DNA from 4 places in the Paenibacillus sp. FSL F4-0100 genome. Region 1 is predicted to be linked to each of the others. Evidence: riboswitches for the same ligand, from Rfam matches in the RefSeq annotation. Region 1 holds a riboswitch; each other region holds the start of a gene.
The links. Region 1 has a riboswitch for cyclic di-AMP ahead of MHH48_RS29855 (TrkH family potassium uptake protein). Riboswitches for the same ligand answer to the same signal wherever they lie in the genome.
Positions count from the first base shown of each region.

Region 2: linked by a shared signal. The riboswitch ahead of MHH48_RS02410 (hypothetical protein) and the one ahead of MHH48_RS29855 (TrkH family potassium uptake protein) in region 1 are both predicted to bind cyclic di-AMP.
Region 3: linked by a shared signal. The riboswitch ahead of MHH48_RS21860 (C40 family peptidase) and the one ahead of MHH48_RS29855 (TrkH family potassium uptake protein) in region 1 are both predicted to bind cyclic di-AMP.
Region 4: linked by a shared signal. The riboswitch ahead of MHH48_RS00140 (3D domain-containing protein) and the one ahead of MHH48_RS29855 (TrkH family potassium uptake protein) in region 1 are both predicted to bind cyclic di-AMP.

Region 1 is NZ_CP150303.1:6,565,042-6,572,714, forward strand. Features, by position in the region: gene MHH48_RS29855 (TrkH family potassium uptake protein) at 1-1,317, opposite strand, end outside; cyclic di-AMP (ydaO/yuaA leader) riboswitch at 1,382-1,526, opposite strand; gene MHH48_RS29860 (CPBP family intramembrane glutamic endopeptidase) at 1,818-3,506, shown strand; gene uvrC (excinuclease ABC subunit UvrC) at 3,478-5,484, opposite strand; gene trxA (thioredoxin) at 5,620-5,937, opposite strand; gene MHH48_RS29875 (hypothetical protein) at 6,188-6,343, shown strand; gene dnaI (primosomal protein DnaI) at 6,461-7,414, opposite strand; gene MHH48_RS29885 (DnaD domain protein) at 7,448-7,673, opposite strand, start outside.
Region 2 is NZ_CP150303.1:539,274-546,946, forward strand. Features, by position in the region: gene MHH48_RS02390 (serine hydrolase) at 1-132, shown strand, start outside; gene pruA (L-glutamate gamma-semialdehyde dehydrogenase) at 205-1,752, opposite strand; gene MHH48_RS02400 (proline dehydrogenase family protein) at 1,956-2,876, shown strand; gene MHH48_RS02405 (hypothetical protein) at 2,935-3,399, opposite strand; cyclic di-AMP (ydaO/yuaA leader) riboswitch at 3,533-3,708, opposite strand; cyclic di-AMP (ydaO/yuaA leader) riboswitch at 4,251-4,418, shown strand; gene MHH48_RS02410 (hypothetical protein) at 4,549-4,959, shown strand; gene kdpA (potassium-transporting ATPase subunit KdpA) at 5,218-6,897, shown strand; gene kdpB (potassium-transporting ATPase subunit KdpB) at 6,919-7,673, shown strand, end outside.
Region 3 is NZ_CP150303.1:4,867,796-4,875,468, forward strand. Features, by position in the region: gene MHH48_RS21835 (AraC family transcriptional regulator) at 1-369, shown strand, start outside; gene MHH48_RS21840 (hypothetical protein) at 592-1,083, opposite strand; gene MHH48_RS21845 (PrsW family glutamic-type intramembrane protease) at 1,088-3,430, opposite strand; gene MHH48_RS21850 (2Fe-2S iron-sulfur cluster-binding protein) at 3,859-4,245, opposite strand; gene MHH48_RS21855 (stalk domain-containing protein) at 4,473-5,747, shown strand; gene MHH48_RS21860 (C40 family peptidase) at 5,975-6,451, opposite strand; cyclic di-AMP (ydaO/yuaA leader) riboswitch at 6,455-6,584, opposite strand; gene MHH48_RS21865 (hypothetical protein) at 6,845-7,372, shown strand.
Region 4 is NZ_CP150303.1:27,643-35,315, reverse strand. Features, by position in the region: gene ispE (4-(cytidine 5'-diphospho)-2-C-methyl-D-erythritol kinase) at 1-164, opposite strand, end outside; gene MHH48_RS00165 (small, acid-soluble spore protein, alpha/beta type) at 343-525, opposite strand; gene MHH48_RS00160 (Veg family protein) at 759-1,034, opposite strand; gene yabG (sporulation peptidase YabG) at 1,325-2,227, opposite strand; gene rsmA (16S rRNA (adenine(1518)-N(6)/adenine(1519)-N(6))-dimethyltransferase RsmA) at 2,341-3,225, opposite strand; gene rnmV (ribonuclease M5) at 3,222-3,773, opposite strand; gene MHH48_RS00140 (3D domain-containing protein) at 3,960-5,147, opposite strand; cyclic di-AMP (ydaO/yuaA leader) riboswitch at 5,419-5,633, opposite strand; gene MHH48_RS00135 (TatD family hydrolase) at 5,839-6,603, opposite strand; gene MHH48_RS00130 (HD domain-containing protein) at 6,699-7,673, opposite strand, start outside.

The DNA of each region.
Region 1 (7,673 bases):
CGGATGACGATATAATTCTTTACCCTTTTTTGGCCCCAGTGCATAAGCAAGCGTCAAAGGCCCCAATCGCCCTGCAAACATCGTAATACTGATCAAAATCTTCCCGAATCCCGTCAGTTCAGGCGTTAAACCCATGGAGAGACCCACCGTACCGAAGGCGGATGTCGTTTCGAATAGGATCTCCAGGAAGCTCCCTTCCTCTGTCGTTGACAGAATCATCGATACGATTAGAACGAGCAGCAGTGCCAGTAATGCAATGGTCAGTGCCTTCAGCACCCGCTCCTGGGCCAGGCGATAACGGAACATGACGATGTCTTCACGCCCGCGCATCATGGCGATAACCGCCCCCACCATAATGGTGAAGGTTGTTGTTTTGATACCGCCACCGGTTGACCCCGGGGATGCTCCGATAAACATCAGAATCACGATAAAAAATTGCGTGGCCTGTCGAAGCCCCGTAATATCTATAGTATTCGCGCCAGCTGTACGCGGCGTTACGGACTGGAATAACGCACCGAAGAATTTTCCGCCCCAATTCAGAGAGCCGAGCGTCCTCGGATTGGTGAATTCAAATATAAGAATGACGATAAATCCAACCAGCAGCAAGGTAGCCGTCATGGTGAGCACCACTTTGGAATGCAAGGAAAGTCTCCGCTGTTTTCGGAAATCAATCAGATCGGATAATACGATAAAACCAATGCCACCTGAGACAATCAAAAACATCACGACTATGTTGACTACAGGATCGTAAACATACCCGGTCAAACTCCGAAAATCACCAAACAAATCAAAACCGGCGTTGTTAAACATCGTGACTGCATGAAAAACGCCATAATAAATCGCCTGGCCGATCGGCATATCAAACGCCCAGCGGATCGATAGAATGATGGCACCACAGGCCTCGATGATGAGGGAGTACAACAACACTCTGCGAATCAGCCTTACGATTCCTTCCATCGAGGACTGATTCATCGCTTCTTGCAGAATGAGACGATCCTTGAGCGATATGCGTCTTTTCAGAGCCAAGGCAAATAAAGTAGCCATCGTCATGAATCCGAGCCCGCCGATCTGAATCAGCAGCATAATCACGACTTCTCCGAAGGAACTGAATGTCGTTCCTGTATCCACCACAACCAGACCCGTTACACATGTTGCCGATGTCGAAGTGAACAAAGCATCGATAAATTCAAGCGGTTCACCTGTACTTGTGGAAATCGGCAGCATTAACAGCGCCGTCCCGATGAAGATAATAGCCGCAAAACCAAGCACGAGAATCTGCGGCGGAGACAACCTGAGCCAGTTAAATTTAGAGTTCAATCGGTCACCTTCTTAAAAAAAATCAAGAAAAAAGACACTGGAAAACGCAGTGCCCTTTACGGTCTGGTTCCTGTGCTGCAGCCTACGAGGTTAGCTGACGGATTCGGGCATTTCCACAGGTCGCCCTATTCATTATTCTAGGAATAATGAAATTCACCCCAATTACATGGTTCCCCCATTTTCAGTACGAAATTCGGCTGGAATATTCGGTTCCTTGAAGCATGATGTGATTATAACGCAATCTGGTACGTAACCCAATGCCGTTTTTCACCCAAAAAATCTTTAAAAGAGCGCGAATTGGGCATATTCAAGAATACAAGCATGGGGTTCTCTAACGTTTTCGAAACCTTTCATTCATTTTCATCGATTTGTTTCATTATTCCGGATATTGGGATAAGCTGCTTATGACTTTCATAACTATGTTATATTGACTCTATGCGTACTTAATCAGGCATATCGAATACCAGTGGGAGTATCAACTTTCCTAGAGGAGGAATTTCATGAATCGTGCAAGAGAGCCCTTGAAGCTGAAGCCCAATTTAAAACAGCTCATCGTGCCTGCCGCAGTCGGCCTGATTCTGTTCCTATTATTTCAGGTGTTTCCGTCGACGAATCCGGATTCTACCGAGATGGCATCTCCGAATATCATATCCAAGGAGCAGGCTCGGCAAGCGGCTTCAAGCTTTGCTCAGGAGCATTTGCAGTTTACGGCTGCAAAAACGGATGACACATTGGTTACATATCAATCCAAATCGGAACTTTACGGATATCTGGCGAAGGAAAAGAAACTTTCGGAATACAACAAAACCTATGAAGCCAAATATCCCTATGACGTATACCGCGTTCGCTTCAGCGAGCCGGGAGGCGATGCCCTCAATGTGGACGTGCACATGCAAAATTCTGGCATCGTCGGATTCTCGTACGATTACGCCCGCTCCAGCTATGACCGGATTGAGCTGAACAAGGGCGATGTACAAAGGCAGATGCTGCTTGTCGTCGAGGACGGCATGTCATTAGCCGAGAAGCAAGCGCTCGCGGAGCCTTGGCTCCAGCGAGCGGGCTATGACCTGTCGCGCCTTGAGCTGGTTACACGGGAAGGGGAACCCCGGCTCCGATATGTGGACCCGGAATCCAAAATTGGCGATTCCCGATTGGAGCACCGTTTCACCTTCGAACATGGGAAATTACGCTCCTATGAGCCATCCTTCTCAGTCCCGTCCGCCCATTCCGCCTATGTCAACAAGCAGACTCAGGATGCAACGCTGCTGACACTCGCAGGGTATGGCCTGTTCACCCTCATCCTTGGCATTCTTGCCATTGTGTACAGCGTAAAGACCAGAGCCTATACGTCGTTTAAGCGCGGCCTGTTCCTAGCGGTGCTGCTGTTTATCATTCAGATGCTAAATACGTATAATCTGATTCCCGTTTTCAAATCCGAGGGGATGTCGCAAACCGGTATATTCGGGATGATGATTTTCTATGCGGTCTATTCGCTCATATTCTCCGCCCTGCTCTATTTCTCCCTTGTCGGGGGCAACGGACTATGGCAAAAAGAAGACGGGCTCAATCCATGGCCGCGCGCCAAAGAACCCGGATACGGTCATTATGTACTGGACAGCATGAAGCTGGGATATATGTGGGCTTTCATCCTGCTTGGGGTCCAATCCATTATCTTTATCGTTCTGGGCCTAACCTTAAATACATGGTCCACCACGGATGCCACACAGTCGCCTTACAACATGCTCTATCCTTGGCTGTTTCCGCTGATGGCCTGGCTGGCCGGCATATCCGAAGAGGCCGTCTATCGACTGTTCGGTATCAAAATGGTGAAAAAGATCGTCCGCAATACGTTCGTTGCCAGTTTGATTACCTCGCTCATCTGGGCGCTCGGGCATACGCTTTATCCGATATACCCTGTAATTTCCCGGCCCATTGAACTGGTTATCATCGGCTTGCTGTTTAGCTACATCTTTTTGAAATATGGGTATTTGGCGGCCATGTTCTCCCATGTCATCTTTAATAGCATCTTGATGGGTATTAGCCTGATCTTGCTCAAGGACACCACCAACTTGCTGATTGGTGCTTTCTACATGGTGCTTCCTGCGCTTGTTGCGTATGCGATTTACCGTTTCAATCCAACAAAAAAAGAGAAGCCGTATGTCACGACTCCTCCTCACGAAGTGCCTTAAGAATTTCCGTTGCTAATTTCTCACCGATTGAAAGGGGCTTGAAGTCTTCGACTGAAGCCTCTTTTATTTTTTTGACCGAGCCAAAATGCTTCAACAGCAGCTTCCGGCGCTTCTCTCCAATGCCCGGGATGGAATCCAGCTTGGAGGATACCATCGATTTGCCGCGCTGTTCGCGGTGGAAGGAAATCGCAAACCGGTGAACCTCATCTTGAATACGCTGCAGCAAATAGAACTCCTGGCTGTCCCGGGGCAGCGTAACCGGCTCCGGCGGGTCTCCGACCATGAGCTGCGCTGTTTTATGCTTGGCATCCTTCACAAGCCCGCAGACCGGGATATACAACCCCAACTCATTCTCCAACACATCGCTGGCGGCGGAAATCTGTCCCTTCCCTCCATCGACCACAATCAGATCGGGAAGCGGCAAATTCTCCTTCAAGACGCGCTCGTACCGCCGCCGGATCACTTCACGCATCGTATCATAATCGTCCGGTCCCAGCACGGTACGGATCTTGTATTTCCGATATTCCTTCTTGTCTGGTTTCCCATTGGTGAATACAACCATGGCCGATACAGGGTTGGTCCCCTGGATGTTCGAGTTATCAAATGCTTCGATCCGGTTCAGCGACTGGAGGCCGATCACTTCGCCCAGATTCGCTGCTGCGACCGAGGTGCGTTCTTCATCGCGCTCAATCAAGCGGAATTTCTCGTCTAAGGACACCTTTGCATTATCCGACGCCATGCCCACCATCTGTTTCTTCAAACCACGCTGCGGCACATGCACCTTCACGCCGAGCCATTCCTGCAGGGCGGCAGCCCCTCCGGCTGCATCCACGATGCCAGCGGCTTCGGCCTGCTTCTCCTGTGCCTGGGCAAGGGCTGCCTGCTGCTCATCAGATGTTCCTGCGGAAAGCGTACTCGTCGAATCCACGCCTTCCTCTGGGTCTAACACACCTTCATCCACAGCCGTTCCAGCAACCGACTCTGGATCAGCCTCGCCTCCTATTAACAGAGGCTCAGGTAGCAGAATTTCTTGCGGCAATGCAGGATTATCACTGTAATACTGGGCAATAAAAGACATAAAGTCACTGTGCGCATCGCCGTAGAACGGAAAAACGGACTTGTTGCGCTGTACCATTTTCCCTTGGCGCATGTACAGAATCTGTACGCACATCCAGCCTTTATCCACAGCATAACCGAATACGTCGCGGTCCCGCGTATCCGTCGTCGTAATCTTCTGCTTCTCCATTAGCGTATCGATATGGATGATCTGATCCCGCAGTTCTTTGGCACGCTCGAAATACAAATCCTCCGCAGCCTCCTGCATCTTGCGCTGCAGTTCCTTCTTGATCTCTTCATGCCCACCGCTCAGGAATGACGTAATCTCCCCGGTAATCTGTTCATACGCAGAATTTGGAATTTCCTTTACACATGGAGCCAAGCATTGTCCCATATGATAATACAAGCACACTTCTTTCGGCATGACGCCGCATTTGCGCAAAGGATACATCCGGTCCAGCAGCTTTTTGGTCTGCTGTGCCGCATACGCATTCGGGTAGGGGCCAAAGTATTTGGCTTTATCTTTAAGCACTCTTCTGGTCACTTCCAGACGGGGATGCTCTTCATTCGTTATTTTAAGATATGGATAGGTTTTATCATCCTTCAGCAGCACATTGAATCTCGGCTGATGGGTTTTGATCAGGTTACACTCCAGAATCAAGGCTTCCATGTTGCTGCCGGTCACAATATATTCGAAATCGCGGATTTCCGAAACAAGCATCTGGGTCTTCCCGTTATGGCTTCCGGTAAAATAAGAGCGTACCCGATTCTTCAGCACTTTCGCCTTGCCCACATAAATAATCGTGCCTTCATGATTCTTCATCAGGTAACAGCCGGGCTGGTCCGGCAGCAATGCCAGCTTGTGGCGGATATTCTCCAGCGCCCTCTCCTGCTCCTGAAGCTGTTTGGCAAAATCGTCCATGCTATCCCTCCTCTCCAAGGAGATTATATAGTATTAACCATAAATATAAAACACTATGAATAACCACACAAAGCGCCTCCGGGTTTCACCGAAGGCGCTTTATGAAAGCAGATTGCAGTCTATGACCAATCCTGCTTATTGATGTTTTGCAATGATGCCCTTCAAGGCTTCTTTGGAGTTCAGACCTACCACTTTATCGACAGGCTGGCCGTCTTTAAAGAAAATCATAGTCGGAATGCTCATCACGCCGAAACGTGCTGCGGATTCCGGATTCTCATCCACGTTCACCTTAGCAATTTTCACAGCATCACCAAGATCTGTGGAGAGCTCTTCCAAAATCGGGGCAAGCATTTTACAAGGACCGCACCATGGCGCCCAGAAATCAACTACAACCGTTCCTTGACCTTCCACTTCACTTACGAAGGATTGATCGGTAACGTTTACGATAGCCATTATATTCTCCTCCTCACGGATAATTTACATATAGTACGAACATAATTGTCGAATGGGTCGACGAATTTAGTATACCACAATCAGTCAGAAAAAGTGAAATATACTCACCTAAAGAAAGAGGATTTTACGGGTTTTTTATGCAATCTTTACAAATGATTTGCGCATTGGGTATACTACTAGTAACAAGTCGGGTGACTGTCAAGTTTTTCGTGTTGGCACGGCATGTTCACCTTTTGAGGAGGCAAGCACCATGGATGTAAACGTACGCGTTAACGATCCACGGGAGCACATCAATGAAGAACCACGCAATGACTTTGGCGATTTGATGATGGGCTTCGTGGGAATGTTTGGTTTCATGACCATCATCTTTTTCGGATTCGTCATTATCAAGTTCTTGGTTGGCTAATTAGATGACTCCTTGTGCACAATAAAAAGTCTGATCCTGCCGCGTTCCACACGCTAACGGGATCAGACTTTTTACAATTAAGGGAAAAGCTTATCCATAGGAAGTCTGCTTGTAATACTAGAATTTCCCTCTCTGATTCTCACCAAATAAATGAACGACATCGACAAAAGGCGCAATTCGGTTCATCAACCGCTGTCCTTTGTGTGCCTCCTCCCCATCCTTGCTCGTGAAGCTCAGATGCTGTTCAAGCCCGTCGAGCGGATAGTTCGACGTATAGAAGGTCGGCAGCCGGTTCATCCGGAAATTCAGAATGGAACCGAGGACATGATCCCGAACCCACGGATTCAAATTCTCCGCTCCGATATCGTCAAAGATCAGCAGATCGCAATGCTTCATCGTCTCCACCATGTCCTTCAGCTTCTGTCCGTCCTGCATCATGGTCTTCAGATCTTCCACGAAATCAGGCATATACACGATAACGCCCGAATGGCCCGCTTTCGCGAGCTCATGCATCAGGTAGCCCATCAGGTAGGTCTTACCCGTACCAAACGAACCGGTGAGATACAGGCCCCGCGGGGACAAGCCATTCTCCTTCGTATCCCGGATGTATTTAAAGACCTGGTGCACCGCCGGTGCCCGCAAGCGGTCCTTCGCCATAATCTCCATGTTGTCATAACCTTCGTTCAAGGCATGCTCATCGACATAAAAGCTGCGAATCCGTTTTTTGATCTGATCCTCATTAGTTTTCGCAATCTGCAGGGAACACGGCGACTTACGCTCATAGATCTCCACGGTTCCGTTCATCCGCTGGATATCCAGCTTGCTGAAATGTCCCTGGAAATCATTCGGACACCGGTTCAGGCCGGGACACTCCTTGCAGTGGGCCTGATCTCCCGCATATTGATACAGTTTACTTAAATTCAATCGTATGACCCGATCATCGATCTCCGGGTATTCGCTCCGCAGAGCTTGAATCAGAGGATTCCTAAGCAAATCCTCCGTAATCTGCTCCGTTCTGCGCCGGAGCGCAGGACTTTTCATGCTTTCCAGCAGTTCACCAAGGGACTCCATCTCTTGTTCCCTCCTCTCTTCAGCAGGATTTCTTTATCCGCCCTTCTTGTTGCCAGCCTGCATTTCTGCCGCAAATCGCATCATTTCTTCGAATTCCTCATCCGATACGGCCTCCGCCTGATCGGACTCCAGAGCCACTGGAATTTCCGGCTTCACCTTTCCACCTTTAGCGTATGTACGCGTACGTTGTGTGGTTGCCTTCTGCTTGCCTTTCATCTTGGCTTGATCACGTATATACTGAACAGCTTTCTCATAGCTG
Region 2 (7,673 bases), 1.7 Mb from region 1:
CTGACAGAGACGCCATTCTACTTAACTACGGAATGCACCTTCGGTGAGGAAAGCATTCATCTTGCATACTGGATGAATCAATCATTCGAGGGCAAGGTGGTCCGGGAGATTAAGGGCAAGGTTAAGGCGTAGAGCCTGTAAAATAAGCAGCGGCACATAAAAAGCCTCTCCATCGTCATGGAGAGGCTTTTTTGCATGCCGTAATCAGAATCGCTCTGATACCGTCTTCGCCTGCGTGAACAGGAGCAGGTAATCAAGCCCGCCGGCTTTGGAATCGGTCCCGGACATATTGAAGCCTCCGAATGGGTGGGTGCCCACCAAGGCACCGGTGCATTTCCGGTTCAAATACAGGTTGCCGACATGGAAATCGCGCCGCGCCTGCTCTAGATGAGCGCGGTTGTTCGAGATCACCGCGCCAGTCAGCCCGTAGTCGGTGTTGTTGGCGATTTGGATCGCTTCGTCGAAGGAGGCGGCCTTCGTGAAGGCCACCACCGGGCCGAAGATCTCCTCTTGGGAAATACGGGCGGTGCTGGCCACGTCCGCGAAGATCGTCGGCTGGATGAAATACCCCTCCGGATCGCCCGGAAATCCACCGAGTACCAGCGTGCCTTCGCCTTTCCCGATTTCGATATAGTCCAGAATTTTACGGTAGGCCTTATCGTCGATGACAGGCCCTACCTGCACCGCGGTGTGTAACGGACTGCCGATAACCAGCTTCTTGGAGCGGTCGATAACCTTCTGCAGCACGGTATCATAGACGTCCTCATGCACGATGGCCCTGGAGCAGGCGGAGCATTTCTGGCCGGAGAAACCGAATGCGGAGGCGGTGATCGCGTCTGCCGCGAGGTCCAGATCGGCCTCACTGTCTACAATAATGGCGTCTTTTCCGCCCATTTCAGCGATGACGCGTTTGATCCATTGTTGCCCCGGCTGTGTCTTGGCCGCGCGTTCCTGAATCCGCAGTCCAACGTCGCGGGATCCCGTAAAGCTGATGAACCTGGTCAGCGGATGATCCACCAGATAGTCGCCTACTTCCTGGCCCGGTCCCGGCAGGAAGTTAACAACGCCCGGAGGCAGGCTGACTTCTTCCAGTAGCTCCACGAATTTGGCGGCAATGACCGGCGTGGTGCTCGCCGGTTTCAGCACAACGGTGTTGCCCGAGACGATGGCCGCCGTGGTCATGCCTGCCATAATCGCGAGCGGAAAGTTCCACGGCGGAATGACGATGCCGACGCCGAGTGGAATGTAATAGAGATGATTTTCTTCCTCCTCATGAACCGTTAGCGGCTGGGGCGCGCTCAGGCGCTGCATTTCGCGTGCATAGAATTCCATGAAATCGATGGCTTCGGCCGTATCCGCATCCGCTTCGGCACGCGTTTTGCCAGCTTCCAGCGTCATCAGTGCGGAGAATTCAAACTTACGTCGCCGCATGATTGCTGCAGCCTTGTACAAATATCGTGCCCGTTCGCTCGGCGCGGTGTGTTTCCACGTCTCAAAAGTCCGTGCGGCTGTCTGAATGGCTTGTTCCGCAAGTTCGGTATCGGCTTGGGATACAATGCCGATGACCTGACGTTTACGGGACGGATTGGCCGACTTTAGAGTACGCTCCGTATGGATTTGGGCACCGCCGATAACCAGAGGGTACGTCTTGCCGAGTTCGGCTTCGACCGCGGATAGCGCAGCATCGTATAACTTGTTGTTCAACTCGTTCTTGAAGTCCAGAAATGGTTCATTCCGAAAAGGTACTCGCATGGAAGGCCCCTCCTTAACATGATATGATTCGGAGCTTTAGGTTTATGGTCCAGCTGCTGAATGCGTCATGGTGGGGTGTTTAGAATCTCTTGGTGAAAAGCTCGATGTTAGATATGTATGTCTTTCTGCATGCCGTCATGATTTTTGCATATGAGTTAAGATAGAGTGCATTTTGGTTTGCCTTTTGCAAAGGGGGAGCTCGCATGGACGGAACCGAACTTTACCGTAAAGTGATCCTGACGGTGTCCGGTAATAAATTCGTGAAGTGGTTGTCGATCAAGTACGGCCGAAAACTGGCGGGCAGATTCATAGCCGGCGATACCTTGGACGAGGCGCTGGATGAAATTGAGAGGCTGAATGAGAAGGGCATTCTCGTCACGCTCGATCATTTGGGGGAGGGTATCACGACGCTGGACGAAGCGGCCGGGTACCGGGAGGAGTATTTGAAGCTTGTAGAAGGGATTGCCAAGCGGGGAGTGAAATCGAACGTTTCGCTGAAGCCGACGCAGATGGGCATGGCACTGGACCCCGAGAAGGCTTACGAGAATATCAAGCTGGTGGCGAAAAAGGCGAAAGAGCACCGCAACTTCGTTCGTCTGGATATGGAGGATTCGCCGTATACCCAGGCGACGATAGACATGACGCTGCGGCTCCATAAGGAGGGGCTGACCAATGTGGGGACCGTGATGCAGGCCTACTTGTTCCGTACCGAGGAGGACGTCAAGAATTTAATCAATGCCGGTGTTAATCTGCGGCTCGTGAAGGGGGCGTACAAAGAGCCGGGAACGATCGCTTTTCAGCAGAAGCGGGAGGTCATTGACAACTATAAGAAATTGATCAAAATGCATTTTGATCAGGGTGCCTACGTTGCGATTGCTTCGCATGATGACAACATCATCGACTGGGTGAAGGTGTTTGCCGAGCAGAGTCACATAGACAAACAGGAATTTGAGTTTCAGATGCTGTACGGGCTGCGGATGAACGATCAGGCAGCGCTTGCACAGGACGGCTACCGCATTCGGTGTTATATGCCCTACGGAACGATGTGGTACCCGTATTTTACGCGGCGGCTGGCGGAGAAGCCGGCCAACCTGATGATGGTGCTCAAAAATATGTTCAAGTGAGCGGGGGAAAACAATCAATTGAAAGTGAAGCGAGGACGGTAGCTCTCTAGCTACTGTCCTAGAAGAAATAATACGCCTCCGAGCAGTCCATCAGGAAGGAACGCTCCAGCGGCAAGCTGCCTAACCGCTTACGGGTGATGTGCTGTTGCCGATTGGTCTCCAGATCGGCGAGCGCCGATACGGCGAGCTGCATCCGGGCGGATCCCCACTGGTGCTGCTTCTGGGCATAGCGAACGGCCTCGGTCACGGACATGCCTTTCAGCCTCGTAAAGACGGCTGCCCAGCGGACTAGATCCGTGAATTCCCTGTTGCTTGGCAGCGCATATTCGGCATAACCGGCCGCGTCTTTGCAGCTGATTTTGAACAAACCGCAGTTCCAATCTCGTTTGCTCCAGGGGATAAAGCGTTCAGCCGAGCCCTGGTCGAAACGAAATATCTCCATATGGCGGATGGGCTCTACACTTAATGCGGGAACTTCGGTTTCGATAACGGATGTCAGTGCAGCCTCGATGAATTTCGTCATGATCTACGCTCCTTTATAGGAATGTTATATGCGCGGCAAATAGGCCTGGTGAGCAGAGATCCCCCGCTCTCCAGGCCTATTTATCGTTAGAGGCCCTGTTCCAGTGGCCGCTTCCGCTTAAGGCTCGGGTGGTGTTCTCTCTCAAAACGCGCCTACGAGGTTAGCTGACGGATTCGGGCTTGAGAGCACCCTACCGCAGTGCCTGACCATCTAGGCACTTCGGATTCACCCCATTCACCAATAGAAGCTCCATTGGCGATTTTGGTTCCCCCGTCTCCCCATCAGTCGAGAGCTCAGCGTATAACGAATGTTTCGAATAGATGGATGAATCATACGCCGGAGGAAACTAAAAGTAAATGATCATATGGGACGGATACATTCCGAAAATCGATGAAAACCGTATAAGAAAACGTGTACATTCAGTCGTGTCATCGATTATCATGGCAAAATCTCGGTATCTCGATAGATTGCGATAAATACAAGAAAACAAGAGAAATACATAGTATAGAGTAGTATTCGGGAGATAATGAAGCGATACTGGTCAGTTCCTGTTCGACATAACGCCACATGTGTTTTTGCTCACATTTACTTCCTGCAGGGCCAGACGTATGATACGAACTATGAATTGACGGACATCAGCGACAGGCAAACGGGCAGCCGTTCCATGAAGGCCTACAGACAGTGTGAGAGCTCAGTTGGGCTCTTTTATGGATCGAATCTCGGGCGAAGGCGCCATGGGCCTTCGCTGAAATTGCAGGATGATGCGACTCTCACCGCTCGAACCTGATGCTGTGTTGTTTTGCCGGACCTGGATGTTTAGTCAATGGCTAATAGAATAACATGCTACTCGTTTTCAATTTTCGCTGAGTCCTTGAATGGAAAAGGAACGGGGGAACCAGTCGGGAGATGAATCTATCTCTCAGGGGTGAATCCCATGGACAAGATAACGGTCTATGGGTAGGGCGACTCTCACGCCCGAATCCGTCAGCTAACCTCGTAAGCGTATCGAGAGAGGCAACGATTGTCGTGGACTTGGGCCACGGTGTATTTCACCGTGTCCTATTAAGGAGCCTGCGGGAAGAGTTCTTCTCTTTCCACAGGCTTCTTTGTTGTTGTCTTCTCTTTCCGAACTTAGGAGGAGAACAAAAGATGGAGAAATCGCAGGAGTTTATCCTGGTATCCGCACCGAACAAGGCCGGGGAAGAATTTATCCGCCAGCTGATCTTTAAGCGCATTTCGTTTGTGGCCATAGCCAACAACCGGGTTGAACAGGAGAGGCTGCATGAGCTGGGCTGCACCAACATGATACTAATCGATACAAGGGACGAGCAAACCTGGATCATTCCCGAGTTTCCCGTCAGCAAGGTGTTTCTGTTCGAGAGCAGCTTGAATCTATGCTGCCGCTATTTACGGATTTGCCGGACCTGGACCACAGAGTCGATTTATGTGATTACCCATTCCAGCAATCCGCGATTGATATACAAAGGGCTGGGTGCCGATGTGGTGCTTCATACGAACCATCACCAGGTATCCTTCCTGATTTCGTCCATTGTCAGCTAAGGTCTTGGCTGATATCACAACGAGGTTTTAGGAGGTTATATTCATGCAGGATTTATATATGGTGCTCATATTGGGAGGAACCTACGGACTGTTCATGCTGTTCATGTCTTGGTGTGGGCGCGTGGTTTCTGAACCGGAGGCGGATTAACCATGATGATCATTTTGGTATGCACGCTCTTTATTTTTCTGTACTTGATTTATGCGCTGATTCACCCTGAAAAATTCTAGGGAGAAAGCTGAAGGAGGAAGGCATTCGCCATGGGCATTTTACAAATTGCCATCGTTATACTCGTTCTGGTGCTGCTGGTAAAGCCGCTTGGAACTTATCTATATCAGGTGTTTCGCAATGAAGGCAATGGAACGGACAGATGGTTCTCCTGGGCGGAGAAACCGATCTTCGCACTGATTGGCTTGAAAGAACGCAAGGGAATGACGTGGAAAGGTTATGCCATCAGCTTTGTGATGACGAATATCGTGCTGGTCGCGGCTGGGTATTTGATTCTGCGGTTGCAGAGAGTACTGCCCTTCAACCCGAATGGCATCGATAATATGGAATCGACCTTGTCGTTCTCTACGATCATCAGCTTTATGACCAATACGAATCTTCAGCATTACAGCGGGGAGTCGGGGTTATCCTATATGGCCCAGATGGCTGTCATTACGATGATGATGTTCACGTCTGCGGCAACCGGGCTCTGCGTGGCGATTGCTTTTATCCGGGCGGTGACTAGCAAGGGCTCAACCGTCGGTAATTTTTTTGAGGACTTCGTCAAAGCTCACACCCGGGTGTTCATCCCGGCTGCGTTCATCATTGCAATGGTACTGGTTGCACTGCAGGTGCCGCAGACCTTGAAGCCTACGCTCAGCGTCACGACGCTGGAAGGTAGCGAGCAGCAAATAGCTGTAGGGCCAGTAGCTGCGCTTGAATCGATCAAGCATCTGGGCACCAACGGCGGCGGGTTTATGGGAGTGAACTCGGCACATCCGTTCGAGAACCCGTCCCCGCTGACCAATGTCATCGAAATCCTGTCCATGTGGAGTCTCGGGGCGGCACTTCCGTATACGTTCGGTTTATTCGCCAAGAGCCGCAAACAGGGCTGGATTATTTTCTCGGTGATGATGACCTTGTTTATCGCTTTCCTGTCGCTGAACTATGCCGCTGAAACCAATGGCAATCCGGCGCTGAACCGCTTGGGCATCGATGCCTCGCAAGGCAGCATGGAGGGCAAGGAGGTCCGGTTCGGGGTTGCTCAATCTTCTCTGTTCACCACGGTGACGACCGCGGCCACGACCGGGTCGGTCAACAACATGCATGATACACTCACGCCGCTTGGAGGGATTACGCCGCTGTCCCTGATGATGCTGAACTCTGTTTTTGGCGGAAAGGGCGTTGGGCTGATGAATATGCTCATGTACGCGATATTGGCGGTGTTCCTGGCCGGTCTTATGGTTGGTCGAACCCCCGAATTTCTAGGCAGAAAAATCGAGGCGCGGGAGATGAAGCTGATTGCGATTGTTATCCTGGTGCATCCATTTATCATCCTGGCTCCGACCGCCCTTGCGCTGATGACGGATGCAGGGCAGGCAGGCATTACCAATGCGGGCTTTCATGGCATCTCACAAGTATTGTACGAATACACGTCTTCCGCTGCCAATAACGGTTCCGGATTTGAGGGTCTGTCAGATAACACGCCGTTCTGGAACATTACAACAGGACTGGTCATGCTCTTCGGCCGTTACATTTCGATGATTGCCCTGTTGGCGGTGGGCGGCTCGCTGATGCGGAAGCAATGGGTTCCCGAGACGCTTGGGACGTTCCGGACAGATAATAAGCTGTTTGCCGGCATTCTCATTGCAGTGGTTCTGATTATCGGTGCATTGACCTTCCTGCCTGTACTTGTGCTTGGTCCGATTGCTGAGCATCTGACGATCCGTTAATAGAAAAGGTGGCCTATTACCATGAATAATACGAGAAAAAAAGTGATGTCCAAAGAGATGGTTCGTCAGGCGCTCAAGGAGAGCTTCACGAAGCTGAACCCCGTCCTGATGATGAGAAATCCGGTCATGTTTGTGGTGGAGGCCGGCACCCTGGTTGTTTTGCTGATGACGTTATTTCCGTCCTATTTCGGGACAGAGGGCAGTATCGGATTTAATCTGACGGTGTTTGTGATTTTGCTGTTGACGCTGCTGTTCGCTAACTTCGCAGAGGCGCTTGCCGAAGGACGAGGGAAGGCGCAGGCCGACTCCCTTAAGCAATCCAAGCAGGAAATGACGGCTCATAAAGTGATGGAGAACGGAGGGGTACAATCCGTACCATCCACGGATCTTCGCAAAGGAGATATCGTGATCGTTACGCAGGGCGAGATGATTCCCGGGGACGGGGAGGTCATTGCGGGCCTTGCGTCCGTTGACGAATCGGCGATTACCGGCGAGTCCGCGCCCGTCATTAAAGAAGCCGGCGGCGATTTCAGTTCGGTTACCGGGGGTACCCGGGTTGTCAGCGATACGATCAAAATCCGGATTACGAGCGATCCGGGGGAATCGTTTATCGACCGAATGATTTCGCTTGTTGAAGGAGCCGCCCGCCAGAAGACGCCGAATGAAATTGCTCTGAACACGTTGTTGATCGTCTTAACGCTGATTTTCCTGATCGTTGTCGTTACGCTCGCACCGATTTCGAAGTATCTTGGCATCGAGCTGTCCGTTCCGGTGCT
Region 3 (7,673 bases), 1.7 Mb from region 1:
GTGGACGTGAAGCACCAATTCCAGTCCTTGAAGGGCAAGAACGAAATTGCGCTGAGGACCAAACACTTTATCGACACCAACTATACCCAGAGCATCAGTCTCAAGGACATTGCCGATACAATGTATGTCAGTCAGCATTATTTGTCCCATCTGTTCAAAAAAGAAGTCGGCGATTCCCCCTTCAATTACTTGATATCCCGCCGGATTGAAGAGGCCAAGCGCCTGCTGGCAGATTCCGAAATGCCGATACATGAGGTTGCTTCTCAAGTGGGTTACGGCAACGATAAGTACTTCTCGATGTTATTCAAAAAAATTACCGGCCAAACGCCGAGTTCGTTCCGGGAACAAAGCAAAATGGCCATGGAGTAAAGGGATTCATATGTGTAGACAGTTTAACGTGAATCCACCTTTAAGCAGCCTAGTTCGGTACTCAACCGCACTATGGTTGTTTAATTTTTCATGAAAAATGGTTTTCCCTTGCGACATACTCGCTTTCTACGCTTCAAAAAGGCATGCAAAAAAGGCTCATTTCTCCTTATCCAAGTTGAAATGAGCCTTTGAAAGTTTATCAAGTGTTGGTTACTTAAATGATTATCCAAAACTTTCTCTAGGATTTTTATAACACCAATCTGAGTCAAATGGTAGTGATTTTAATTGTTGCATGTCTTCCCAACTGTAAACCCAATCATAATCTGCTACCCAAAAATAGTCATCAGGATTTATTTTGAGATATTGATATATAAATCGAAATACCAACTCTTCGACGCCAAAAATATCTTCAATTGCTCCTACTTGATATAGTTTATGATTGGAATCCAAACCCACATCCTCATAGTAAAAAAAATCAAGTTGTGGATTATCCAATGCATCTACATAAAGTATAAACGATTCATTATTTTCTTGTACTTTCTTATCATTAATATTCAACGTCGTAGAAAGCAATTGTCCATTGCTGGCATAGTTTTTACTGTTATGAAAGTTCAGCATTACATCCGCATGGAAAGCAGAAATGATGGAATCAGCTAAAAGACGCTCCGGTGTATACTTTTTTTGATTCATTAAGATAAAAGCAGAAGTCCCCATCCTATTATAAAACCCCCTTCAGTTTCTCTAGTGAGTTAACGATCGTAACACCTTTAGATTTTATGGTTTCCAGCATAGCTTGTTGTTCGGGTCTTAAATTACTCAAAGGTTTATCAATATACAAAATAACCTTTTTGTTCTCTGGATTAAAGAATAAATCATGGGTTGGATCCGTAAATTTATTAAATTGATCTACTTTTACTGCTTTAATGGATGCTTTGACTTCAATAATCGCATCTTTTGTTACAACATCTAAATCACCGGCAGCTTGACCATCACTCCTCATCACTTTTTGCGCATACGCTTTTACCTCTGTTTCATTTCTTACAAAGTCCGCAACCTTAGCCTCAGTTGCTTTACCAACGTCTTTACTATTTAAGAATTGGTCAATATCTCGATTAATATTTTTCGGAGATTGATCAACCCAAGTAAGTTCATTTCCAGTTGGATTCGTATATTTCGTTCTATTTCCTTCCTTAACTACGTCTCCAATGGTCTCATCTTGTTCCGTCCCCTCATCGGCTTTATCCTTATTCGGTGGCGAATCGTCATCAGACTCCTTTGGATCATCATCCGACTCCTTGGGATCGTCATCCGACTCCTTGGGATCGTCATCCGGCTTCTTGGGATCGTCATCTGGCTTCTTGGGATCTTCATCTGGCTTCTTGGGACCGTCATCTGGCTTCTTGGGATCGTCCTGATGCTTACCCGGGCCGTCATTCTTCGGAGGTTTCGGTTTAACCGGGACGTCGATATCCGGCTTCCGGGAACCGAGCTTATCCAGAAGCTTGCGCACATAGCGGCGTCCTTTCTTTCCCGCCCAGCTTAGCGCTTTGCCGAATGGAATTCGGTTTAGTACAATGCCTATAGCGACAGAAAGCGCTCTTTCGGGAGTAAACAGCTTCTTCGGATCGCGGATATAACCGGCAATCTCATGACCGCTCCCGGCGATTCCCATCCCCGTCATTGCGATGCCAAAAGCCGGCCAGAATCCGACGAACAGCAGTGACAAGGCAAGGGCTCCTAGCAGGATCACTCCCTGTTCATACCAATCCAGCCGATCCCACCAATCTTGCAGCGAGTCGAACATGCAGGCGAAACAAGCCGGTTCCCCTCCGCCCGTGTGTGCCCCGATGCCTGCGAACAGACCGGCCGCGAGAAGAATTATAGCGAGTCCGGTTAACGCCTGGCAAAGAGCTTTTACCCGAGCATCGATAGACTCCTGTCTGCCGGCCGCTTCGTCATTTCCATAAAGCGTATGAAATCCAAGCTCCCTGCGCTCCCGGTAAAATCCGAGCCAATAGATGAATTTTCCCCGGTCCAGACAAAAAGAGCGGGTCATATTCCACAGCTCGGTAAACGGATTAAGCAGCGGCTCGTTCGGCAGCGACGGCAGACGGTTTCGTATTTTGTTCAGCGACCAGTAGTCGGCAAAAATCGATGCGGCCAGCATCAACAGGAAGGCCGGTTGAGTTTTATAACCGCTGCCGGTCCAATCATGAAACCGGAACACCCAACCCGGCAGCTGGTGCTGACCATTATAAGCCGCGTGATCAAGGATGGCCCACAGCAACATGATTGCCGGGAACAGAAAAACCCATTTCGTCAGTTTTGTCCGCAGCCGATAGGCTATTCCGCACGCAAGCGCGATCATGGCGGTATGCACAGGATGACCGACGGTCATCAGCGTCGGAAACACACTTTCTTCGAAACGCCCAGGAAACAACGAGAACAAATCCCAATGAATCGTTTCGCCGCCCAGCCATGTAAAGCTGTAGCCGAACTTTTCCTCAAGTGGGCCGGAACTTAGCCATCTTCGGGAGAGCTCTTCCATCAGTTGGAAGCCAACGCCAGTCGCCGCGCCGATGAGCGTGTAATCGCTTAAACTCAAAGCGGAAGCTCGACGCGAGAACAACAGAAATATGCCTAGCGGAAGGAGCTTCCACAATTCTTCGAAAATTGGCGTGATCACGGCAATGGACCAGGTGTCAGATGTGCTTCCGCCGAAAAGCACGTGGAGAGCATTGACCGTAAGCGTCGTAAAAGGTACGACAAGAAAAACGCCCGCCAGAACAAACAGCACAATCTGCTTCCACGGAATCGTTTTGCTTCGGCATAGAAACCAAAATTGCAGGAGTACATAAAACGACCATAAATATTGAACCATCATGGTACGCGATTCTTTAACGAAAAACAAGCTTAAAACAAACAGGATTAGCGACAACCAGGAAAATATCGTATACGCCGTTTTAATAAATGGATATTTCTCAATCCAGGACCGGCCAGTTCGATAGATAGACTCCAGGAAATCCCGAATTCCGGTTCGGATGGACCAGATCGAATTCATAACGGTCGCCTCCTTTGAAAGCGGCTTCGTGCGAGCAGGACGTCTCCCTTGATGTCGGTCCGGCCACGAGTAATGATAAGAACTCACAAAACCATGGTCACCGATCGATCGCAGCGGAGGTTTTTTTGAGTTTCTCCGCAAATTATCTATAGTCTGTTTTTTACAAGATATTAGTAGTATAGTCATTCTAGTAAAATGTGGCAAAAGGCGCTGGTCTCATATCTGATGGATATTTTCAACAATATCCCGGGAAACGAAGTTTGATTATCAAGGGTGGCTTACTTCTGTTCCCCATGAAATTCCCCATGAAAAATCCCCTCCAAGTAAACGGATGTGCTCTTTCTACGCACTGTCTACTTGAAGGGGATTATGTCCATTGTACGGCTGCCTGATTTTTTAAATATGGACGGCATCCGTCTTCTATGTCGTCAAAAGTATGGGGAATGCTTGATTTTGATGGGACCGACCGCTTCGATCTTGCTCTGGCATCCCAGACGATATCCTTCTTCGATCTCCTCAGGATCCAGGCGTTGTTCTTCGGCCAGATTGGGCTCGGACAAATACTCGATTCCCTCCGCCACCATGCAGCGGCAGCGCGCACAAGTTCCTCTTTTGCAAAAAGAGTTCCAGTCCACGTCATTCCGTTCGGCCAGATCAAGCACCGTCATGCCAAGAACAGGCGCCACACTGCGGCGAACCTCGCGACCTGATAGTTCAATGATCCGATCCGGTACGGCTTCGATCATCTCTTCCGGGATGGGCGAGTTGTTGTCTTCGCTATTCCTACCCTTTTTGTTTTTCCAGAATTTAAACACGCGTGTTATCCCCCTATGCATGTAATCATCAGGTTATGTATAAAATCCTTCATTTATTATACCGGAAAGTTTAAAAAATCAACATGCTTACTCTTATCTATTCTATGACATTGACATCATGGAATTGGAACTCTATGAAAATTTTGCTATACTAGCGTTTGCTAGACCCAATTCCATATTCTATGAAATCATTCTATTATTTAATGGATCGGAGGAAATACCAAAGCATGCTGCATAAACAAATAGGAAAAACAGCTGTCGCTGCCGTTCTTGCCTTATCCTTGGTCGGCACCGCACCCCATGTTAGTCAGGTATACGCTGAGCCTGCCATATCGGTAAAGCTGGATGATGTTACGCTAACCTTCGATGCGGCTCCTCGGGTAGACAAAGGGGTCACCTACGTTCCATTCCGGACGGTCGGTGAAGCGCTGGGCATTCAAATCACCTGGAATAGCAAGACGCAAACCGTAAAGGCCATCGGCAGTTTGAAAGGCCGATCGACTGAAGTGTTACTTCAGGTGGGAAGCACGACAGCAACGGTCAATGGAAAACAAGTGAAGCTTGCGGCCCCGCCGGTTCAACGGGAAGGCCGTGTACTGATCCCGCTTAGCTCGTTCAGCAGCCAATTCGGTGTCGATGTGGGCTGGAATCAGGCAACTCGCACGGTCTCCCTTGTATCGCCGCAGCGCGAGATGCATTTGAGAGCCTTCTATGCATTGCAATCTTTCCAAGAACGGGATCTTGTTGCATCTATGAATTCAGTCGCCTTTGGATGGAGCCGCATCGATCGTGAGGGTCAGTTCACGCTTCAAGGCGACGAGTACCGCCTGCCCGCTGCGGCCGGTGACGTTACGCCGCAATCGATGGTAGCAGATGCTGCGGACCAGAAGATTAAACCATACCTCATGGTCTACGCCTTGGATGGAAACGGCGAATTAACCAAAGTACTGAGCGATAGCAGCCTGCGCCAAAAGTCCATTGAAGGCATCACAGCCGCGGTAACGGAGAACGGCTTCGGCGGCGTTGTACTTGATTTTGAAGGGCTCGGTTTTAAACTGGATGTCGTAAACCAGCAGAAGCTGCTCAATGATTATGTCAAGCAATTAAAGGCAGCATTGCCGCATGACATTGCTCTGTCCTTAGCGGTGCCGCCATTGAACAGCGCCTATAAAGGCTATGATTACAAGACGCTTGCTTCCATCGCCGATGATCTCATCGTTATGGCTTATCAGTACAATCCGGTCGGAACCAAATCTCAGGTTCCCGAACCAAACAGTCTGGTGGACCAAGCGATCCAGTTGGCACTCCAAGCAGGTGTCCCGAAGCAGAAGCTTTTGCTCGGCATCAGCTTAAGCAGCGAAACAGCCACTTCCGTGGACGATAAGCTCGGTTTGGCCAAACGCTATGATCTGAAAGGCGCTGCTTTCTGGCGTCTTGGCTTGTTCCGTCTCTATAATAACGGGATGGAAGCAGCTGTGAATGCCTCTGTTGTTAAGGAGTAACCGAACAACCCCTGTGGGATTGACAGACTTATAGTAAGAAAACCTTCTATCGACGTACTTTCACAGATGACAGACCGCAGTTAGTAGAAGTTTTTCTTGCGATATCAGGAAGTCACAAGCTTCGAAGTTTATACTTTCTGATATCTAAAAAAAGAAAGCCTGACAAGGACACCCCTTTGTCAGGCTTTCTGGTTATGTATTGAACCCTAAACTGCAATGTAATCCAATTAGCTTGCGCTTCCTACCAGTCTCGCATAATTTTCTTGACTCAACACACGACGTGCCGTGACATAACGTGGCTCATAATATGAATCGCTAAGCTTGCTGATTCTGACTCCCTTGCTGCTGGAAGCATGCGCAAATTGTCCGTCACCAATGTAAACGCCTGCATGAGAAATTCCGCTGCCGCTTGTATTGAAGAATACCAAATCTCCAACCCGCAGATCTTCGCGATCCACATGTTCACCGGCTTGAGCCTGGCTTTGGGAAGTACGTGGAAGATCCATATCGAAATTTCTAAACATGTACAGAATAAATCCGGAGCAATCAAACCCGCTAGTGGTCGTTCCGCCCCATTTGTATGGAGTTCCTACCAATTGCTTCACTTGATACTGAAAATTCGGTTGTTGATCAGCAAATGCTGATACGGCACCAGAAGAAAAAATAATTGCAGACCCTAGCAAAGTGATGACAAACTTCTTCAAAATATGTTCTCTCCTTCGATGCCTACGGAGTTAGCTAAGGGTTCGGTTGAAGGTTCCCTATACTCTCTATACAAGAGTAATTCACCCAAGACGGTTCCCCCGTTTTCCAAACGAAATTCGGCAAAATTCATTAACGTTTTGTAACCTTCTCTTAATATAGTATACAAGCAAGGATGCTGTCAATCATATCCTAAAAATCTATCGTTTTATGTTTGGAGCTGTCGTAAAGATGGTTAATTTCGGCCGACTATTTTTTAACCATCTCACACAGTCATGACAATTATGTAACTCTGCTTTCCTTCTCGAACTGCTTTTTTTAATAATCTAGCAACTTTTTACAGATCTATGCGTTTACATAATCAGTAATGAAATTAAAGAGGTGATCGATCACTTATGAGTCAAATCACGATGGCTGAAGCTTTGGCAGTCCGGGCAGCAATCAACCGTCTCATGAATCAATTGATGTCGGAACGCTTGAACAACAGCAGCACAATCATTGAAAAAGGGGAAACGGCGGAATATCCTGCACGCAGTGTGGATGCCATTACGGAAGAAATCGAAGCCGCCGCCGCGGATTACAGAAAGCTGGATTTGCTAATGGCAATCTCCAATACAACGCAAACCATTAGCTGGAACGGCTCCGACATGACCATCATGGAAGCGATCGAGCTGGCCAAACAGATACGCAGCGATATCGGACAACTTGCTCATCTCGGCTCCCGCAAGAAGCTGGAGCGGCAGAGCAGCCGTGGCAGCGGAGATGGTGCCGTAACGCTGTTCAACGTCGCTTTATATGATCCGGAAGCTTATCAGGCGCAAGCGCGCAAGAAGGAACGCGAAGTAACCAAGCTCTCTTCACTGATTGAACATGCCAATCATACGTCCATGATTACATTTGACGCATCCAAGTACATGGAATAGCGGCAGCCGCCGGCTCCAAGCCTGCAGGTCATCCCACGTGCGGGTTTGGAGCCGGCGGTTTCCGCCGGCATCGCGGGAAAGTGTGAGCAACCGCTTATTGTTTGTCGGATACAAACAAACCTAACCAGGAAACCAAAAACTCGCCTCCAGTGAAAACGGATGACGGCTTACGGTTCACGCCTATCACTTGTCACATGTTACGGACTTATAACGAAAAAAATGATCGCTCCGTTTCCCGCTCTCTATGAATAATTGGAAAGCCGCCCCCTGAAGGGCGGCTTTTGTCTAATTCGCTTAAGCT
Region 4 (7,673 bases), 1.2 Mb from region 1:
GAGGTGATGATGATGGTGTCCCGCTTCTGTTCGGACATTTCGAGCCGATCGGCGAGGTCAATCATCGTCATGACCATCTCTACCTCATGGAAGCCGTCAGGACGTTTATGAAGTACATCCAGCATCAAATTGATTTTGGCCGGTGCTTTTTCGTATATTTTCAAGAACGTTCACCTATCCTTAGCTTTTCCCCATATGCTTGAACTTAACATATTCGAGGAAAAACATCTAATGCCTCTATATTAACAAACTCAGGCTTTGAAGTCATGGGACCGTTTGATGGGGTAAACAAACAGGGGCTTCCGCTTAACCGGAAGCCCCTGCCGCATTATGGTCTTTCTCTTACAGATCGGATTTGCTGGCTGCCCGCTCGGCGAGCTCAATCGCCCGCTTTACCATGTTGCCGGCATCCTTGGCCTTAATGCCTCCCCAGCCTTCTTTTTCCACGGTATCGTAGAACCCCAATTCCTTAGCCAATTCGGTCTTCAATTGATCGGACATAATGCTTCGTCTTCTCCTGCTCATCAATCCCGCCTCCTTGGAAAATGTAATTGAGTATGGCATGAACAGCATCCGGCGCGATTGCAGTGGCGTTTTACGAACCCCTGCAAGCTAACCTCCTTCACCGCATATGAAACGAATGAAGAAGGCCTCGCGCAGCCTTAGTATGTGTTCAACCCCCGCTTGTCATTCCCCGGATCGATGGCAACAAAAAACAGCCTCCCTGTTAGTGGAGACTGCTCTCTCATGACATATCGTTATGACTTGATATAGGTGATTCGCATCTCGTTGTCATCACCGGTTACCATGATTTCCACGGTTTCGGTCAGAATATCGGCATAACTGTAGGACACACGTTTAAAAGTTTGCTGGTCTTGATCCAGCTTCACAATGAAAACAGAAGGGTACGTTTCTTCCAAAACACCAGTACGCTCGACGGTCTTCCGACGGCCACCGTTAGCCCGAAGCGTAATTTTTTGCCCTAAATGGGCATCGAGACTGCGTTTGATTTCCAACAGCGCGTTTTTAGCCATTGTCGACGACCACCTCTTTCCTTGTCCATTATACAAAAGATTCAGTCATTTGTCAATTCAAAAACATTAATTATATCAGCATCAAAAATATATTGTCAACGTATTTTTTTTGACCCTGGATTTCTCGTGTGCATTTGCTTTAATATGCGCTAAATTGACAAGCTTTATGTATTTTTTTTGACAACTTTCTTAAAGAATTGAAACAAAAAATAAAAAAACCCCAACTTGTGGGGTTCTTCTCTGTTCTTTCTACAACGGCCTATTACACCTCTTTTAGAACGCAATATGAGCTAACTGACCGAAGGCGTAACCTTCAACGTGGACAAATCCTGCAGCTTTGGCAGACCGATCCGGTAGCTGCCTCTCGTCTCGATTCCGCCCACGCCCTGACTGCCGCTGATCGTATGATGAACGACATCATGGATGTTGACGGTATCCCTGACTGACGTATAGGCTGCCTTAGCGGCAACGTAGACAGGATCCAGCGCATGGATGAGGATTCGCCCTGGCGAGCTGGCAAAATTGGCTCCCGCCTGCAGCAGAGCTTCAAAATGCGACTGGCACGCCCCAGCCACAATGACCAGGGAATCCAGATTCCGCTCATATTGACGCGCTACCTGAATCGCCGTGACGAAGTTGTGTGAATTCTTATAGCTGTCCAGGCTATATAAATCGTATGGCTGTCGTCTCTTCAGAACTCCATCATGACCTGTAATTACCACGATATCAGGTCTTACCCGCGGAAGAAGACGATATAATGAATCGGCCATCCCCGACTCATTGATATAATGGCCTTCCGCTGGGACCCGAAGCTGATTGTACAAGGTCAAACTCTTCTTCAGGTATTGGGGATCTCCATCCAAATGCAGCACCTTGCCCGGCACGTCAAAATATCCTTTTTCCGCAAGCTGTCCGCCTTCAATATTGCGCAGGCTGGCCAGTTGACGCTCACTCTGCTCCTGTCTGTGCTTCTGCAGACGGTCCAGCGACTCATTGGCTTTGATCTGCGCCTGCTTTGTACGTTCGCTTAAGTTGGGATGCGGGACCGTGACCAAATCATCAATGGGAGCATCGGCAAGTAACCGGAATTCTGTCCCTTTGATGACGATATTATTATTTTGCCGCATGCCTTCTACCCGGAACGTTACATCGCCGCCGTAGGATTTACGAACGACCAAGTCTCCCAAGTTCATCACAACATCACCCCTACCCTATGGTATGGGCCACTGTGACTATTGGTTCTTGCGAAACATCAATTTATCGCGTTAAGGCCTTCGCGGGCCCTATGGGCTCTCTAATGGCTGTATTAACGAATATCCGCGTTGTACAATATGTTGCTGAGCCGGGCATACTCTTCAATACTAAGGGTCTCACCGCGCCGTGAGGGCTCAATGCCCGCTTCCTTCAGCAGCTGTTCCAGCCGTTCACGGCCTTCTCCCGGAAAGAACCGGCTCTTCAGATTGTTGGCAATCGTCTTCCTCCGCTGTGCGAAAGAAGCCTGAACCACCTCGAAGAAGAATCCTTCGTCTTCTACACTAACAGGAGGCTGTTCCCGGACCGCCAGGCGAATCACGGCCGAAGCGACATTCGGCTGCGGAATAAACACCGTATGCGGCACAATACAGACCAGTTTAGGCTCACTGTAATATTGAACGGCAATGCTAAGGCTGCCATAATCCTTACTTCCCGGCGCCGCTGCCATCCGCTCTGCCACTTCTTTCTGAATCATCACCACGATATTCTCCAGCGGCAGCTTTTCCTCCAGCAGTTTCATGAGAATCGGCGTCGTCACATAATACGGCAGATTCGCAACCACACTTACCTTCGATACGCCCGCAAAATCCTGACGGAACAGCTCATGAAGATCCACCTTCAGTACATCTCCATGGTGCACCTTCACATTCTCATAGGGCTCCAGGACCTCCCTCAGGATGGGAATCAGGCGCTGATCAATTTCGACCGCGGTGACGGTCCCTGCCGTCTGCGCCAGCTTCTCCGTTAATGCACCGATACCAGGGCCGATCTCAAGGGCTCCCTTATCCTCATCCAGTCCTGCAGCTTCCACAATTTTATACAGAATATTCTGATCAATAAGAAAGTTTTGACCCAGACTCTTCTTGAAGGAGAATCCATGCCGTGAGATGATCTCCTTCGTCCGTCTTGGTGTTGATATATCCTCGATCCGATTCATTGGCTTACGCCCCCTTCTTCCAACTGTGCAAGTGCGGCCAGAAATTCTTCACGTGATATTTGAAACATGGCCAGTCGTTTATGGAACTGCTTGCTATTGCAATAACCGATCCCCAGCAGATTACCCATCGTCATACGCCTTGCCGCCGCTTCCGGATGAGCCGATAATCCGGCCTCCAGCATGTCCTCCAGACTAATCAGGCTCTCTCCACCCTCGAAGGAGGTATGGACCCGCTCCAGCGCACGCCGTATCGCCTCTGGCGAGGCATTCTCCACGCCGATATCCCCTTTGCGGGTAGCATCCGCTTCCGGGATAAAGGCATGCTTACAGCCGGGTACGCCCTGATCCAGGATTTTGCGGATCCGCTCCCCTGCATGGTCAGGATCCGTTAATATAATGACGCCTCTGCGCTCCTGAGCAAGCGCTATGCGTTTCAGGATTTGCTTGTTGATCGCTGATCCGCCCGTTTCGATCGTATCCGCTTCTACGGCCCGTTTAATGGCAACGGTATCGTCTCTGCCTTCCACAACAATCACTTCTTTAATCATGCGTTTGTTCTCTTCCTTCCCAAGCAAAGCCACGCTTGTACAACTTTAGATTCAACCATCTTAGCTCTGTATACTCCGTTCTTAACAAAACAAAAGAAGAGGAAACACTCCCTCTTCTTCATCATTATATATTATAAGCTAAATAGTATAGCATTAGAATGGCATTGTAAATTGGAATTCATGCGTCTAGTTCAATTCAGGTTTAACCGGACCGATCACATAAACGGTGCGGCCGCTCTTCCGGCCGAAACTCGTGGCCGATTTGAGTGAATCATAATAAACATCGATTTTGTTGCCTTTGATGGCGCCGCCCGTATCTTCTGCACGACGGAAGCCAATGCCTTCGATATAGACCCACCATCCGATCGGGATGATATTAGGGTCAACGGCGATGGTGCGCCCTTCTGTAACGCGTGTGCCGGATGCAGTGCGTGTACCGATTCCTTGTTGCTCAGAAGAATACGCCGTCATCGACACATTGTTCAATACCTTGTTGTATTTAAAATCAACGCCTGCCCGAGAAACCACGTTGTTCTCAACAGCCTTGGCGGTTGTTACTTTCTTCGTGCCGGACAATTTGGCCGGTGTGGCTTTCACATCGGTGGCGGCCGCCTGAACAATGACGGGCTTCTCCACCTTTTTCGTGCCTACGGCAATAATTTTATCCTTCGTTCTGCGCTCGACTTTTTGGGAGACCTTCGTCTTCGAAACCAGCTTGCCATTGTGGTAGACCTTCTCATAATGGTTCACCATGAGACCGGACTCGCCCCGCTGAATCACGCGGTTATCCCCTCTTTCAAGCGATGGGTCGGCTGTTTTGATCACACGGAATTCCCGGTCTTCCGTCTCCTTAACTTTTTGTTTCGTGACGCGAACGACATGGATATTCATATTGCTGGTCAGCTTCGTGTTCTGTGCCGGTTGTACTATATCTTCACCCTGGATCGTAATACCAGCCTCTTTAAGTACATGATCAACCGTATCCTGGGATGTAAATATGGTTTTAGTTGTGCTGCCTACTGTAACTTTAACTGGAATTGCCCGTTCAATGATGATCCGATCTCCATCCTGGATCGCGCCGTTTAAAGGCATCGAAATCTGATCCTGAGGACTCAACGTGATCGCTTGCTCCTCCAGCAATTCCTGCAGCAATGATCCACGTGTTTCTACTGTGGTGACACGACCATCGACGACAAGCTGAACCTCCTTGCCTGCCTGATCATGTACGACCAACGATATGAGAAGTGATACCGTAACGGCACCCATGGCACCGAGCAACATCAGTTGACGCAAATTGTCATGCTTCCATCTCAATGCGTAAGACATGCTGGATGATTGTGATTCATGGGTTTCTTCAGGTTGAAAAATGCCCACTATTCCATCCTCCTTCATAGTCCCGCCGTCTAGGTAAACGCATGAATGCATTTGACGTGACTATAGCAATTTTTCTCACAAGGCGCCCTGCTATCTATCTACACCCTGCGTCAATTCCCGTCATTTCGTCCATATACCACCACCCCTTGTTTACCAAGAGTATGATGGTCCCTTCTCCATTATTCAAAAATAAAAGAAAGCCAATGCAAGAGTACTAGAGGCTCTAACGTGGCTTCCTGATGATTAGAATCATGGAAATGGTATGCACGAGATTTCCCCTCTTATTTCGCTTACGGAGTTAGCTGTCGGGTTCGGACGTAAGAGAGACGCCCTAGATCCGGATACCCGCTCATGGCGAGATCCTTCAAATTCACCCCAAAGACCCGAAAAAGAAATCAAATACAGCTGCGTGCATTCAGACCAGTATGCACGGCGGTATCGGTTCCCCCGTTCTCCAGAATTCCGGAGATTAAGCGAGACGGTTCATGAAATATTCGGCTACGATCTGCACATCGCAGCTTCTTATCACTGAAAAGATGATATCCTGTTTACATGCAGGTTGTAAAGCAACATTCAACCACATTTTCTCATGTAAAAGGTTAAATTATTGTAATATTGACGCCTTTTCTGATTAAAAAACTTTAATTAATCGCGATTGCTCCCTTTTTCATCGCTTTTGCTCTCTTTTTCGTTAAATACCAAATCGTTCCAGTGCATTTTTGGTGGTAATTTGGGCCAATTCCTCATAAGACAACCCTCTAATCTCGGCTGCTGTCTCCGCCACCAATTTCACATAAGCGGTCTCATTTCTTTTCCCACGGAAGGGATGAGGCGTCAGGTAAGGGGAGTCCGTTTCGATCAATAATCGATCCAGCGGAACCTGCGCCAATACCTCTTTGGGCTGCTTTGCATTCTTGAAGGTAATCGGCCCGCCAAATGAAATATGGAATCCCATATCGAGACATATTTTGGCGGTTTCCCAGCTTCCGGAGAAGGAATGCATGACACCGCCCACTTCGGAGGCCTTTTCCTCCCGTAAAATTTTGATAATATCTTCATGCGCATCCCGATTATGAATGACAATCGGCATGTTCAGTTCCCGGGCAAGTCCGATCTGACGTCGAAGGACCCGGTGCTGGACATCTTTCGGGGACGTATCCCAATAATAGTCCAAGCCGATCTCTCCAATAGCCACCACTTTCTCATGACTGCATAAAGAGGCGATCCAATCCAGGTCCTGATCCTCCATGGTAATCGCATCTACAGGATGCCAGCCCACTGCCGCATATATAAAATCATAAGTCTCTGCCAGCTTCATCGTAGTCGGGATCGTCTCCCGGTTAAATCCGATATTGATCATCCGGGTCACGCCAGCTTCAAGCGCCCGCTGAATTGCTTCCTCCCGGTCTTCGTCGAATTGGGGAGCGTCCATATGAGTGTGCGTGTCGAACAACATAAGATCCACACTCTCCTTCCTGTCGTTTCTGTGTCGTATATTTTCCATTAGCTGGGTAAATTGCAGATGTACCAAGCTTTGACTATTCCTCTAGGTTAATGTTGTTGCTTGAAAACATCGGCTATCTTCTCCGGCATCTGAGCCAGCAGCGGAGTCACTTTCTCTTCCGGATAATATAGATGGTACCGTCCTTTATGAATACCGCTGATCGAGCGTACAATATCGGAAACCTCCGAGATTTCCTTCAGCTCATCATGCCGATCCAGAAGCAGAATCTGTTTCTCGTTAAGCGGCATATCGGAATGAACTTTATCATAAGGAAGATCGGTTGGAAAATCAATCTCCAGGTCATATTCCGGATGTAATCCCACGGCACGGAACGCTTGGCGTATCCGGTCGATGGTTTCCAGATCAATATTGTCGATTTCTACATATTTGTAGAGCTTTCGGTGCATGAAACGACCGCATAATTCGCTAAGGAGCTTGTCTTCCTCCTCCGTCCATTGCAGAAAGGCCGTTTGGATCAGGGCTTCATCCAGACGCAGGTATTGACTCACGTCAATATGGCCCGCAAACAACGCAGGAAGCGGTTCGACCATGAACCGAAAGGCATATCCGCTGTCATGCAGTTCCTTTGCCCGGCGAAAGATTTGGCGCAGGATGATTTCGGAGCTTCGAGTGACGGGATGAAAATATACCTGCCAGTACATCTGATACCGTGACATCAGGTAATCCTCCACGGCGTGCATGCCCGATTCCTTCACAACGACCCGATCGCGGTATGGCCGCAGCATCCGCAAGATCCGGTCAATATCAATCGTTCCATAATTAACTCCCGTATAATACGCATCCCTTAGCAAATAATCCATCCGGTCTGCATCCAGCGGACTAGTGACCAGGTTTATCACAATCGGCTTATCGTAGGTTTTGTTAATCACGGAAGCCACTTTCTCGGGGAAATCCGCTCCGAGCTCTCGCAGTACCTGATTGACGCAAGTATCCCCGAGCAGGATCCGGCATGTCCAATCCTCGTGATTCATATGAAAAGCTTCTTCTATAGAATGAGAGAA